Regions from separate parts of the Vibrio diazotrophicus genome, predicted to be linked through region 2. Evidence: predicted binding sites of a transcription regulator. Region 2 holds the regulator's gene; each other region holds the start of a gene.
What was found. The regulator PurR, encoded in region 2, represses purine synthesis genes. The targets are predictions, from matches to a motif close to TNANGNAAACGTTTNCNTNA.
Positions count from the first base shown of each region.

Region 1: AAGA51_RS20100 (2OG-Fe(II) oxygenase) is a predicted target of PurR. The motif match lies at 3,528-3,547, and genes of this name have one in related genera.
Region 3: AAGA51_RS11980 (NCS2 family permease) is a predicted target of PurR. The motif match lies at 3,565-3,584, and genes of this name have one in related genera.

Region 1 covers NZ_CP151843.1:1,069,056-1,074,128, reverse strand. The annotation lists gene AAGA51_RS20125 (chemotaxis protein) at 1-410, opposite strand, end outside; gene ppiC (peptidylprolyl isomerase PpiC) at 583-861, shown strand; partial or broken gene AAGA51_RS20115 (hypothetical protein) at 1,013-1,794, opposite strand; gene AAGA51_RS20110 (LuxR C-terminal-related transcriptional regulator) at 2,233-2,907, shown strand; gene AAGA51_RS20105 (heavy metal-binding domain-containing protein) at 3,030-3,350, opposite strand; gene AAGA51_RS20100 (2OG-Fe(II) oxygenase) at 3,561-4,169, shown strand; gene speG (spermidine N1-acetyltransferase) at 4,254-4,778, opposite strand; gene AAGA51_RS20090 (DUF2391 family protein) at 4,838-5,073, opposite strand, start outside.
Region 2 covers NZ_CP151842.1:2,026,744-2,031,816, reverse strand. The annotation lists gene AAGA51_RS09260 (TfoX/Sxy family DNA transformation protein) at 1-427, opposite strand, end outside; cyclic di-GMP riboswitch class I at 541-639, opposite strand; gene purR (HTH-type transcriptional repressor PurR) at 814-1,824, opposite strand; gene torD (molecular chaperone TorD) at 2,106-2,753, opposite strand; gene elyC (envelope biogenesis factor ElyC) at 2,898-3,716, opposite strand; gene cmoM (tRNA uridine 5-oxyacetic acid(34) methyltransferase CmoM) at 3,806-4,588, shown strand; gene mukF (chromosome partition protein MukF) at 4,600-5,073, shown strand, end outside.
Region 3 covers NZ_CP151842.1:2,592,642-2,597,714, forward strand. The annotation lists gene crl (sigma factor-binding protein Crl) at 1-239, opposite strand, end outside; gene frsA (esterase FrsA) at 346-1,596, opposite strand; gene gpt (xanthine phosphoribosyltransferase) at 1,728-2,192, opposite strand; gene AAGA51_RS11980 (NCS2 family permease) at 2,254-3,543, opposite strand; gene AAGA51_RS11985 (TRAP transporter large permease) at 3,809-5,073, opposite strand, start outside.

The sequences.
Region 1 (5,073 bases), on a different replicon from region 2:
TTGTCTTCGTAACGTGTAATCCCAGTAACAAAAACATTTTTACCAGCGGTGCTTGGCGCTGACTCAATAGCGCGCCAGTTACAGTCAATGATTTTTTCAATGCTGCGAACCATAAACGCCACGACGGTACGCAAACAATCAGTAACGATTAAATAACTTTTTTCGTACTCGTTTGGGGCAATAGGTCGAAAACCAATCGCAGCAGCCATGTCGATCACTGGTATCGTTAAATTACGAAACGTGACCGTACCTATCACATGGTGATGTGAATAAGGGATCTGAGTCATCGGCATATAGGGCACAATTTCGCGAACTTTTAATGTTCCAATAGCGAACAGCTGCTTTTGCAGGTTCAAAGTGAACATTAACATCCCTTGTGACTGATTTGCCTTACTTATTGTCTTAGCCATAGTGGTACTACTTCAATAACTTTACTGGTAACTATACTAACGCATATTGCCATATCATCAACGGCTGGCATTGATTTAGACGCTTATTTTCTATTTTAGTTTTCAAAAAGTGGGGTGCGTGTCCTATTAGCTTAGGGTAGACTTCGCGCTTTAGAAATGAGGAGAGAATGAAATGGCAAGAACCGCAGCAGCCCTTCACATTTTGGTTAAGCATAAAGAGCAAGCGGAAGATATCATTCAGCAGCTTAAAAAGGGCGCCAAATTTCAGGTGCTGGCAAAGAAGCACTCGTTATGCCCATCAGGTAAAAAAGGTGGAGACCTAGGTGAGTTTCGTCAGGGGCAAATGGTGCCACAGTTTGATAAAGCTTGCTTTCAAGGTGAAATTCTCACCCCTCAGCTAGTAAAAACGAAGTTCGGTTGGCATGTCTTAAAGGTGCTATATCGTACTTAAACAAGCATATGCCATGCATTATCGAGTGAACGAGCCCAGAATATTTTGTGTGATATTCTGGGCTCGTTTTTTTCAGTTGCCGCTTCTAAAGCTAACCTGTTTGCACGCTTAATCCATGTTGGAAAATTTTATTAATAACTAACGGCTTGGATTAAAACTGGTAGTTATATTCAATACGATGATCGCCATCGCCAAAGTTAACCTTCTCATTCCAGTTTGCAAAGTAGCGAATATTAGAACGAGGTGTTAGCTGATAAGAAATGGCAAATTCGTGGGTCAGGATATTGTTGTCTCCAGCAAAGTTACCATTCTTGTAGGTATCCGAACCCGACAGTGTGTGCATATACATTGGGTTGTAGTTGATCCAAATTTTATCGGTTAATGCCACTTTAGAGTACATACCGACGACAGTAAAAGTCCCAGGGATTTCATAACCGTCATCTTCGGTGTTTTGAACCGTCACACCCGCACCTGCAAGAGGGTATAGGTTCAAAAAACCACCAATTTGAGGAAGTGCTTGAAGAATACTGTATGAGGCATTTAACGTTTCACTATCAACGTCATATGTCATGTCTAACTGACGACCTTGACCATTTTTGATGTTTGCTTGGAAGTTGCGTAGGCGGAAAGAGTCAATGCTGTCGTCAACAGCACCATACATAGGTTTGTTGTTATCTCGAAACCTAACATCTCGTCCCCGATGCCTTTAAGCTCAAACACATTCATTGCGGCAACGTTTTCTTTACCAGAATCGTAGGTTTGACCCACTTTAAGGTTTAAACCTTTATCAGTAATACCAACACCACCTTGGGTAAACACCGCGAGTGGGTCTGACATATCTTGGACTTCACTAGCTTGCTCTTCTGCGATAGAGCTGAATGAGGTCATGGTGACAACTAAACTGAGAAGAGAAAGAGGTAGCGCTTTGTTCATAGTTAATGTACTCGATAAATTGGTTTTCAGATAACTAGTAAGCATTGTTTTTGTATAAAGATATAACAACTCGCTTATAGGTTGGATTGGATTTATTAGAACATCATGTTTTATATATTAGCTTAAACGTGGGAGTATTAGATTAGGGATGTTGGGAAAGTTGCTCTTTCCTAATCGGAAAGACTAAAGAAGTAACTTTCTATTAAATGATATTTTGAATTTTCCAATTTGGAATACCTTTTTATATTTAAGCGTACATCGCTCTTTAAACTACTCAAATGCATTCTTAAAAATAAGACAGATAATTAACCTTATGAATTTATTAAATTAATTGTCAGATTCTTATGATTATTAATTTAGGCGGATTTTGTCCCATTGACTTATTCTCTATCAACGTTAGTTTTACATAAGTCAGGGCTATGGTTAGGAGTTTTTATAATGACAGAAAGCAAAAAACTAAACGTACGATTACTTTCTGATGTCTGCATGCAATCACGTTTACTTAAAGATGCGCTGGAATCCAAGCTTCCAATAAAGATAGAAATTTCTCCTTTTTGCGATATGTGGATGCAGGAAAACAATCCTTCATGTCAAGATACTCAGTTAGTCCTTATCGATTATGCTCGACTCGATGATCACGCTCTTTCTGACTATGCTTCTTTCAAGCACTTATGTTGTACGGAAGCTCGAGAAGTTGTACTAAATTGTCCTAGTGAGATTGAAGCCAAAGATTTATTTAAGTGGCAGTGTTTGGCGGGGGTGTTCTACGCTGATGACGACATTGATGTATTAGTTAAGGGAATGGGGAAAATTATAAAAGGCGAAATGTGGTTAACTCGTCGTTTAGCACAAGAATATATTCTGCACTATCGTTCTGGAAACTCAGTTGTTACTTCACAAATGTTTTCAAAATTAACCAAGCGTGAACAGCAAATAATTAAGTTACTTGGTAGTGGAGCATCAAATATTGAGATAGCGGAACAGTTATTTGTTAGTGAAAATACAGTAAAAACACACCTTCACAACGTATTTAAGAAAATTAATGCCAAGAATCGTCTTCAAGCGTTAATTTGGGCAAAAAACAACATTGGAATTGAAGAAGTTAGTCAATAATAAAAACGTTTAATGAATTAAAAATAATCTAATAAAAAAGTTTATATTTTAGAAGGCAGCTAAGCTGCCTTCCATTTCTTAAACCACCATCTATGAAAATGGATTTTTACACTACAGATATCTTATTCTACAAACACTGCCGTTCCGCTCACGGAAACCATTAACATTCCGTTAGTTTTACCAAAGGTTTCATAATCTAAGTCAATTCCGACAACAGCGTTTGCACCAAGCTCTTTTGCGCGAGCTTCAAGTTCGGCTAACGCTATAGTTCGTGCTTTTTGCAATTCGTGTTCGTAGGTCGCAGAGCGCCCACCAACGATATCTCGAATGCCAGCGAACAGGTCTTTAAATATGTTAGCACCAAGAATGGCTTCACCAGCAATAACGCCGCAATAACGAACGATACGCTTGCCTTCTACATTAGGCGTAGTAGTTACGATCATAGGAAGCTCCCAATGAATAATCTTGTGATCTGTTTTTGTTATACCACCTTCAACGTATTAATGCTTAACTATTTGGATTTATCACTTAATAACTTGATTTATAAGTAATAAGTTTAATAATTAATTTTGTTCCTTAAGATTAAGATGTTGATTTGCTGTTGTGGCAAAGGCTGGTTATAACGCTTTCTTTTTCCTCGTAGTGAAAAACTTATGGCGCTAGAACAGTTGTTAGACTCCATTGCCGAAAAAGGTTGGTACGTCTGGGATGATTTTCTACCCCTTGAACAAGTTAAGTTGCTCAAGAACTGTGCTTCAGATGATTGGCAGCGTGCGCGTATTGGTAGAAATGAAGATACTCAAAGAGCCAGTGACATTCGTCGCGACAAAATTCAGTGGCTAGATTCCGACATGGGACAACCCGTACAGGATTACCTAGAGCGAATGGAGTTTATTCGTCGAGAGGTTAATCGGTCTCTATTCCTAGGGCTGTTTGAATATGAGGCTCATTTTGCACAGTATGAAGTTGGCGATTTTTACAAGAAGCATTTGGATGCTTTCCGGGGAAATGAAAGTCGTAAGCTGACAACTGTTTTCTATATGAACGAAGATTGGCGTGATACCAACGGTGGTGAACTGAAAGTTTATGACCTGAACGATCAACCAATTCAAACCATTGCTCCAATCGCTGGTCGGTTAGTTGTGTTTCTTTCAGAGCAATTCCCACATGAAGTACTTCCTGCTCATGCGAAACGTTACAGTATTGCAGGCTGGTTTCGAACTAATGGTGTCAGCGAAAGTCGGTTTGATATTCTCTCCTAAATAAAAAACAGGCATTTGCCTGTTTTTTATTGTCATCCCTAAATCACCGCCTTAGCGGTGGTGATTGTTTTATACAAGCGCCAATTAACTTCGAGTTTGTTTTAGGTACTGAGGTTGCAGTATATACATGCGTTTTACATCTCGGTATTGTCCGTTGATAAAAAATTCTTCGACCAAGTGTCCTTCTTCAATAAAGCCGCACTGTTGATAGAGGTGAAGCGCTTTTTCATTCTCAATCGCCACATGCAAGTAAATTTTGTGAAGATTAAGGATAGTGAATGAGTAATCTAACGCTTTGTTAATTAGCGTATTTGCGTACCCTTTTCCTTGGTGTTCAGGTGTAATAATGATCTGAAATTCAGCACTACGGTGAATGTAGTCAATTTCAATAATTTCAACCAAACCAATCAGGGATTTATTCTCATCTTCAACGACAAAGCGTCTTTCCGCGTTATCGTGAATGTGCTTGTTGTAAAGTTCTTCTAGCTCATCAAAAGACTCATATGGCTCTTCGAACCAATAAGACATGATGTTTCTGTTGTTATTTAAATTATGGATAAATCTAAGATCGCCACGTTCTAGCGCTCGAAGTGATAAATTCTGTTTCATGTTGATGTCTCGTACAGGTGATACGGATTTATATCATTGTTTTATTACAGTTTAATCTTCTACTCTTTGTCAAAACTATCTACCACAATCGCGCCCATGGAGGCGGGCATAGTGATAACGATGATGCGCTTGAACGCTAATATGGGGTTATCGATGATGGGCAATTTGTTCAAGGCAAATAACACCAAACCGACCACTAAAGCAGCAAGCAAATAAGCGATAGCAATGCGAAAAATAAATACAGAGATTCGATGTTTAATATCTCGTTGAAACACGCTTTGATATGCGAATACGC
Region 2 (5,073 bases):
GCATATCAACAGAATCGATGCCTGCTTTTTTCAGCATACGCTCTGTAGCCAGACGCATGTTAGGCAGATCTTTAAGGCGATCGGGTTTCGCTTTCGCTTGAGTTTCACGTTCTTGCTTTGCTGCTTCTAAAGCCTGTTTCGCCTCTTCAATAATCTGCTCTGGGGTTTCCCAAGCATTTTCAGGTAAAGCGAAATATTTTGTAACAACAGGGAAACCACGTTTCTTATAAACGTAAGGTTCATATCCTTGTTGCTGGAAATTTTTTGAGGAGTGATCATCTGCGCGAATGTGCAGTCGGTCGTTAACCACTAGAGCGAACATCGCGTCGTCGATGAAAATGCCGAACCCTCCGAACATAGAACGTGATTTCACACATCCTAGCTGCTCAAAAAGCCGCATTGAGTCTTTTAGTACTGGTTTATCCATGCTGTTAGTCTCGGTGTATTAACTAATACGCCACCAAATTCAGGTCCGAGAGAATAGCAAAAAAATACATGAAGTATGTCAATCAATAGTCAACTCATGTATAGATTTTTGCCATCGGCAACCCCGCTACCTACCAGTGATGAATGAACATCGTTTGGTTTAGGCCGGAGGCTTTGCGTCCCATCCTTTCAAATGGTTTGCCCTGTGCGTGACACTAGACTGAAAATAATAATCAAAAACTTGAATTAGCATCACATTTATGTGCGCTAAATGTGATTTTAGTTCAGAAAGTGAACTTTATGTTTACTGTTTTTATTACAATCGAAAAATTTTGCGAGAGACTTCTCGCAAGCCCTAGGAAGTTCTAGGGCTCTATTAAGTGTAACTTATTCTTTTGTGAGATCTTTTACTGTATCGCGTTCTACGATTTCTGGATGCATTTCAAAGATACGGCGTTCGTGTTCTTTGTCTTTAATGCGTTCTAGCAGGATTTCGAAAGCGTTTTTACCCACACGACGTTTCGGTTGGTGGATAGTTGTCAGTGGTGGTGAGAAGTACTCAGCCAATTCAATGTTGTCGTAACCAATGACAGAAATATCGTCAGGTACACGAACACCTTTCTGTTGCAGACGCGACATTAGACCCAGCGCCATGGTGTCGTTAAAACAGAACACTGCGGTTGGCATTTTATCCATTGCGATGATCTTATCGGCTGCTAAAACGGCAGTGTCGCACTCAAAGTTGCCTTCTAGAATCCAGTTATCATTTACTTCTAGATTGGCTTCGCCCATCGCGCGACGGAAACCAGCGATTCGTTCCTGGCAAGCCAGTTTGTTTAAATGGCCGCTGAGGCAAGCGATGTCTTTGTGTCCTCTGTCGATAAGGTACTTAGTTGCTAAGTAGCCACCTAGTTCAGAGTTGTCGATAATCTTGTCGGCTTTAGACGCTTCTGGACCCCAGTCCATAATAACTTTTGGAATGTCAGCATGTGCATTAAGCATTTCTGATAGTTCAGGAGTGAAGTCAGAACACATCACCAGAATACCATCGACACGTTTTTCAGCCAGCATTCGAATGTAGTCTCTTTGCTTCTCGTAAATACCACCCGTGTTACACAGAATTAGCGTATAACCTTGTCGGTAACAGTAGCTTTCTACGCCGTCGATAACTTCAGAGAAGAATAGGTTGGTGGATTGAGTAACCAACATACCGATAGTACGTGTTGTATTGCATTTCAAGCTACGTGCTACCGCACTTGGTGCGTAGTTTAGCTCTTTTACTGCTTCAAGAACTTTCTCTTGAGTTGCTTCTGCTACAAAGCGAGTTTTATTAATAACGTGTGATACGGTTGTGGTTGATACGCCTGCTAAGCGAGCAACGTCTTTAATCGTAGCCATAGATTTGTCCTGTTTTGACTGCTGATTTTAGCTAAATTTTATTAGGTCAAACAAACCCGATTACTGGCCGGATTCAGCAGCGGCGAAGTTGAAAAGCTTCTAGCCTAAAGTCACTAAAACACAAAAACCGCTTTGAAACAGCGGTTTGCGTTTTAAATAATGATTAATCATATTTTTGCTGTTGAGTTTAAACCGCAAACGGTTAGCTCGCAACGACAAATCATAAGCGCAAACTCAACGGTAGTCACAATTCATTGCCTAAAATGAGCTGTCGGCGAGAATCAGTCGCCAGTAAGGTAATGTAAATCAAGTTGTAGAAAAGCAACTAATAATACGGAGATTGAAGAATAAAACCCTAATTTGTCCACACTTGAGCAATGAAGAGAAAATTCTGGCACCCAGCTCAGTAAATGATTACGGATATAGTCTGCTTGAAACTGAAGTGCTTTCTCCATATGCGGCTCTTTTTCCAGTTCATTCGAACGGATAATTAGGTGGCCAAGAAAATCCAACTCGATAGAAAGATGATCATAAGACTCATCTGCCTGTTTCTGTACATGAACGCCATTTTGTTCCATCAGATCCGCAATCGCTTGTGCTGGGGATATATCAACAAGCTTAGATTTATCAAAATAGAGTGAAGCATAGGGTAGTGCAGAATTTTCATCACATTTTGAAAATAGATGATCAAAGCTGTTGGCTATTTGAATTTGAGCATCCTGTTGCTTGAGGAGCCGGTCGAGGACAGAAATGAACGTTTGGCTAGGTTCTGCTAAATGCGCATTCTCACCAAGACCTGCTAAGAAGCTATGAATCTCTGGGGAATCATAACGTGCTAACTCTTGTGTAGTGAGCTCATGAGTATACAGACCTGAAAGCCACCAATAAATTTCAGCACGTTTGTCATTGAATGCTTTAATTTCTTTCATCGCTTAGTTCCGGTTCAGCCTTTTTCTAAGTCTAAGCAATAATTGCGCTTTATATGAAATTTACTGATTAATTTGTTTGGAAATTGTGCTGTAAAGATAAGAAAAAACCCGCACTAGGCGGGTCTTAACAGAGTGTGAATATTACTACTGGTTTTGTGTTACGGTTTCTTCATAACCAGCGACATAGTCACGCAGACCCTGCCAAAGTTGACCTAAACTCTCGTGCCAGAATCGTTCTGTTTGTTCCAAATAACGTGCTTTAGGCGTGTACTTTTCCCAAGGTTGCGCGATGTTTACTTGCGCCAGAAAGTTGGTTGGCGCCGGAATGGGGTTTAGCCCAGCCGATTCAAACTCTTTAATTGCTCTTTCCATGTGGCTAGCCGAAGTAACCAATACGAGCTTTCTGTTTTGCACGAAAGCTGCGGCTTGTCTTGCTTCTTCCCATGTATCTTTAGCTGTTTCCAACAACACGATATCGGATTTTGCGACGCCAAGAGCCAAAGCAACACGCGCCAGCATACGAGCATGACTGAACTCACTGCCGCCGGAATAGCCAGAAAGAATCAGTTTAGACCCCGGGTACATGCGAACGATGCGTATACCTTCGGCTAAACGCATTAGTGCAGTACGAGAAAGTTCCGATGTAGGCGGTATATCGTCGTCAACAACATGGCCGTTACCTAATACCATTACATAGTCAATTGCCCCTTCCACAGGAAGGAAAGCAGAGTATTGACGCTCCAGTGGCATCAATAAGCGAGTTGATATTGGTTGGAACGAAATAAGGAAAAGACTGGTGAGTGAAAATAAAACGATTAGGCTGCCAGTCTTACGCTTGGCAGTAAACATAATCAGCATTAAGCCGATGAATCCCACAATCAGCAGTGCTGGCAAGGGCATTAAAAAGGATGAAACAATCTTTTTCAGCTCAAACATAAACAAAATAGTCCGAAAAAACAGCACTTGATAATAAAAAGGAATAAACCCTCTTTATTCCTGCTATTCCTATGACAAAATAGCAGCACGAATTCGTTATCATAACTCAAGCCGCCGTGACAGAAGATCGCAATTTCGACGATATTGCCCACAAATTTGCAAAAAACATCTATGGCTCTGACAAAGGAGAAATCCGCCAAGTCATTGTTTGGGAAGATCTCATACAGATGTTAACAAATTTTGACCAGTCAGAAGCTCCATTGCATGTCCTTGATGCAGGAGGTGGACTCGCACAGATGTCACAGAAGATCGCCAAACTTGGGCATCGTGTCACCTTGTGTGATCTTTCTTCTGAAATGCTCAATCTAGCCAAACAGGATATTGCCAATCATGGTTTGCTTGATCAATATCGTCTGGTTCATTCTCCTGTACAAAAAATTCAGGAGCATTTGAGTGAACCGGTCGATGTGCTGATGTTTCATGCCGTGATGGAATGGCTGGCAGACCCTAAACCTGCATTGGAAAACTTGTTAGATCAGGTTAAGCCGGGAGGGATGGCGTCTATCATGTTCTACAACTATCACGGGCTGGTATATAAAAATGCGGTTTGTGGCAATATTCCTCATGTATTAGAGGGGATGCCGCATCGAAAACGATTCAAGCTCCAACCTCAAACCGGATTACTTCCTACGGAAGTGTACCAATGGATAGAGGACGCAGGGTTTGAGATACAAGGAAAATCAGGTATTCGCTGTTTCAGTGATTATATTGGCAATGTGAAAAACATGGGCGAATACCAATACGATGATGTATTGGCTTTAGAACGAAAATTTTGTCGTCAGGAGCCATACCTCTCATTAGGCCGATACATACATGTATGGGCTAAGAAAAAACAATAACAGGAATAACAATGGGTGAGTTAACTCAGAAAGCTGTTGAGCAACCTATTGATGAATTGGTTAGCTGGGTAAAACAGCATGATTTCTCATTAAATCTATCGACTGAGCGACTCGCATTTCTCATTGCAATTGCAGTGCTGAGTAACGAAAGGTTTGATGAAGAACTCGGTGAAGGCGAGTTGCACGATGCATTCACTATAGTCACTCGAATGTTTGAAGATACAGGTGAAGCATCGGCTTTTCGTGCTAACAACGCCATTAATGAGCTAGTTAAACAACGTCTTATCAGTCGCTTTACCAGCGAACTCAATGAAGGGGCGAGCATATATCGACTGTCGCCACTAGCGATAGGCATAACCGATTACTACGTTCGTCACCGAGAGTTCTCTAAGCTGAAGCTGTCTATCCAACTCTCTATGTTGGCTGACGAAATGGCAAAAGCTGTCGAATCTGCACAGCAAGGTGGCTCAGTTGGACACTGGAAA
Region 3 (5,073 bases), 570 kb from region 2:
GCTAAGTTGTAACGTCCCGATTGATATTTTGCCTCATATCCGGTGTCTGTCTGATCAAGTACCATCCACCATCCCCAGAATTCACGTTTTTCTGGCGCCTTTTTGTCATCCACACAGGCTGCTAAACAGTCAAACAAATAGCTACCTTCTTTACATTTTCCTTCACGTAAATAAGGGCCAATTGCTTTAAATGCGGATAATAATCGGTAGTGCGTCGGATTTTTCGTCCCTTCCGGCATAGGATTCTCCATTTCCATCGATAAGAATAAATATCACTACTATTTATATGCCTTAAAAAGCATATATTTAGTGCAAATATTACTCTTAACTAATTTAGGAGAAATGTCACCTACAGAGTTCCTCTTGAAGCCACTTTATCGCCAAATCGAGGGATTGCTCATATCCTTGCGAAATTGTTTTGCTTTTTATCTGTTTAGCTTTGCCACCTTGACTAAAAATCGCCGCAAGTTGGTTGTCTGAATGTGGTGATACCGGATCACCTTCTAAACCGAGAGCCAGAATCGGCACTTTTGTGCGTCGGCTACTCAGGAAGCCTTGCGTTTTTAGCGACCAAGCCTTCAATTGACCAGATAAGCTATCGATATCTACCGCTTCTTTACCCAATCTTGATGCCAATATGTCGAGATACATTTTAGGCATTTGTTTGAGTTTGGTCGGAGATGTCCACACATCGTGGAGAGGAGCACCAATAGCGACACATGCTTTGACTTTTTCTTGCTCTAGAAATGACAAACGAACCATAGCATTGCCGCCAAAGCGGAAACCGATTAACCCAATACAAAAATGGTCGACCCAAGGAATATCGGTCAACTGATTAATCACAGCTTGGTGAAGGCAAGATGTATCCTCAGTGAGTGGCCACTGAGAACTTTGACCAATAGAAGGCATGTCGATTGTTAGCATCGCGATATCGTGTTTTGCCAAATAATCACGAAATAAGCGCCACATGTCAGTTTGTAAGCTATCCAATCCAGCACTCACGATCACTACCGGATGGGGTTTATCGGTATTAGTCAGATGTAAGTAACCTGAGAACTTTCTATTTTGATAGGTGAAATCGAGTTGCTTAACGATGTAATTGGTTAACTTGGCCGCTTCAGAGTAGGCCTTGTTTGCTAGTACTTGTGCTTGAAGAGCTAGGTTGTCGTTTTTCAGATGTGGATAACCGGCAATACTAAAGCAGAGAGACGCTTTAAAGAGCTCTTCCGCTGCTGCATCACCTTCTAATACAGAAGCGGTTTTCTGATGCTTCATACCAAGACGCGTCCACTCAAATGTCCAGTTACCGTTGTGATATCCCATCACTGTGTCAAGCCAATCGTCATCGGTACGGGAGTGTGTAGAGGATGCAATACGAGATAGCACTTCCTCTTGTTCGATAGGATTCACACCTTGCCACACCCATTGAAGGCGGCGAACATTACGATACCAAGAGAACCCTTCGCTCTGCTTCTTCTTCTGCAGAAACTCTATATTACTAGGCATGTATTGAGTCAGTGCCGATGTTTCTTTTGCTTGTTTATGCTTTACAAACAACGTCTCTGACAAGTTAATATTTGTACCATCTTCAGACATAACCCAGTCTCGCTTAACGAACCATTGATTAGGTTCATATAGTAATAAAAAAAATGACCCATGAAAGGGTCATCTTTGAGTAAATGCTATTTTTTAAGCAAAAGCCATGTTTAAACAACAGCAATGTTGGTTTATTTACGCTTACGATTTACTGGCTCAACAAAAGACAGTTGCATATCCCAAGGTTGTTCAATCCAAGTATCTTGTTCGATATCTACGATATATTCATCAACTAAGTCTTTGCCAGCCGGTTTAGCACATACAGTTACGAACTTAGCTTTTGGATACATTTCACGAATCTTACGTGCTGTATCGCCGCTATCAACCAAATCATCAATGATCAGGAAGCCTTCTCCGTCATGCTCTGGTGCTTTTAGTACACTCATATCACGCTGATGATCGTGGTCATAGCTAGAGATACATACTGTATCTACATAGCGAATACCCAGTTCACGAGCGAGAATAGCTGCTGGTACTAAACCACCGCGGCTAACACCTAGGATACCTTTCCATTGTTCTGCAGGCATTTGACGCTCAGCGAGTTCACGACAATAGTTCTGCATATTGTCCCAAGTGATAACGAATTTTTTGCTCATTGTAATAAACCTAAATTAAAACATGTGAAGCGCAGTGCAGTTCACTGCGCCTATTAAATACTTAAGCGAAAATCAATTTAGCTAGGAAAATAGCTGTCATAAACCAAACGCTAACTGAAATATCACGGCCTTTACCGCTCAAAACCTTGATCGCTGTGTAAGAGATGAAACCAAGTACAATGCCTTCAGCAATTGAGTACGTCAGAGGCATTAATAAACAGGTCACAACAACAGGTGCAGCTTCTGTTAAGTCACGCCAATCAACACTTATAAGTCCAGACATCATCAAGATAGCAACGTAGAATAATGCGCCTGCGGTTGCATAAGCTGGAATCATCCCTGCTAATGGCGAGAAGAATAATGCAAGAAGGAACAAAATGCCAACCACAACTGCAGTTAAACCTGTACGTCCACCCTCTGCTACACCCGCTGTACTCTCTACATAAGAAGTCGTGTTTGAAGTACCCAGTAGAGCACCAATAGATGTTGCTGTTGAGTCTGCTAGCAATGCTTTGTTCAAGCGAGGGATCTTGCCATCTTTACCGATAAGATTTGCTTTAGTCGCAACGCCCACCAATGTACCTGCTGTATCAAACAGATCAACGAATAGGAAGGCAAAAATCACTGAAATCATGCCGATTTCAAATACACCAGAGAAATCTAATTGTAGGAAAGTAGGTGCAATACTTGGTGGAGCAGACATAACGCCATGCCATTGAACATCACCAAAAATCAAACCTAAACCTGTAGTAAGTAGAATTGCAATCATTACCGCGCCTTTTACGCCACGGTTAACCAGACCAATTGTCAGGAAGAAGCTTACTGCTGCTAATACTGGAGAAAGACTAGTGAAATCGCCAACAGAGACAAGGGTCGCTGGGTTGTCTACTACGATTTTTGCATTTTGCAGTGCAATAAAAGCAAGAAACAAACCGATACCAGCAGAGATGCCTGTTCTCAGTGCCATTGGGATTGAGTTGATGATCCACTCACGAATCTTAAATAGGCTCAATAGAATGAAAAGCACACCAGAGCAGAATACTGCTGCTAGAGCAACTTGCCATGTGTAACCCATACCGAGAACAACGGAATAGGTAAAGAAAGCGTTCAAACCCATACCAGGAGCTTGCGCGATTGGGTAGTTAGCAACTAAGCCCATAATGAAACAGCCAATAGCCGCAGCTAAACAGGTCGCCACAAATACAGCGCCCTTATCCATACCTGTCGAAGATAAAATGGCAGGGTTCACAAAAATAATGTAAGCCATTGTCAGGAACGTAGTTACCCCTGCAATGATCTCAGTACGCACGTTTGTGCGGTTTTCACTGAGTTTAAATAGCCTTTCCAGCATGATCGAGTCCTAATAAAGGTAAAAAGTAAACGGTTGCGTAAACGATTGGGCGCAAATTATAAAGACATCAGATCACAAATTCCAGACCGAATTTATTTTGATTTCAAAACAACTGATGAAAGATTATGCAAGGAAAATCATAGGTAGGCGGGCTATTTTACTCATGAACCCCGTTTTCGTTAATATAATGTAGCGTTTTTGCAAATGCTCTACCTATGAATATTCATCTTAGGTAGAGCATGAAAACTTGATTAATGTGGCGTTATCAAGCCATCACTTTATTGGGTAACCAGGTGACAATGTCTGGAAATACCATACAGATGATAAGCACCAACAACTGAACCAATATAAACGGTGTAACTGACTTATACAGGTCCATCATTGTTACGCCTTTTGGTGCTATCCCTTTCAAATAGAACAGCGCAAATCCATAAGGTGGTGTCTGCACAGCAATAACAATATTTAAAATCATCAATACGCCAAACCAAATAGGATCATAGCCAAGAGCAACCGCTACTGGTGTGAATATAGGTGCACACATCAGTACGATGATAAACTCATCGATAATGAACCCCAAAAGCAGCATGATAACTTGAAACATCATGATGATAACGATGGGTGGTAAATCAAGATCACGAGTAAACCCTGACACCATTCCCTGTATTCCCATCAGCAAATGGAAGTTACTGAATACAGAAGCGCCTAATATTATCCACATAGCAACGCTGACTAACATCGCCGTTTGCATACCAGACTTCATTAGAATTTCAGGTTTAAAACGCTTAAACAGAATAGAGAGCAGAATAGCACCAGCCACGCCTAACGCACCGGACTCTGTAGGTGTCGCAATGCCAGCAATAATACTCCCCAGCACCACAACAATCAGAGCAAACGAAGAGGCTCCATCACGAATAGTTTTAAATAATTGGTAGCCTTTTGGAATTTCAATGTCATTGTCAGAATCAAATGGGGCACGTTCCGGCTTAATTTTACAGCTGATAACGACATAAGAGATCAATAAAACAATCGTAATTAATGCAGGCACCATAGCACCAAGAAACATTTTACCCACTGAGTTTTGAGTCGCTGAGGCAAACATGATCATTGGAATACTTGGGGGAATCAATATCCCCAAAGAGCCACCAGCCATAATGACTCCGAGAGCCAGTTTCTTATCATAACCACGGTCAAGCATAGGTTTTAAAGCAATACTGCTCGAAGTCATAATACCCGCACCAATAATACCGACCATAGCGCCAATCATTGAACATACACCGATAACACTAATGGCAAGAGAACCTCTCACACGGCCGATCATCAGTTGACTGGCATTAAACATTGCGTCGCCAATTCCCGAACGGGTAAGAATTTGTCCCATATAGATATAGAGAGGGATAGCAAGAAGTATGAAGTTAAAAAAGGTACTCTCAACAGTAGTCGGGATAATATTAAACAGTGCCTCCCCCCAAACTAAGTAGCCGACCCCCATAGCGATCCCGCCTAGAGCTAGACCGACCTGAGCTCCGAGAG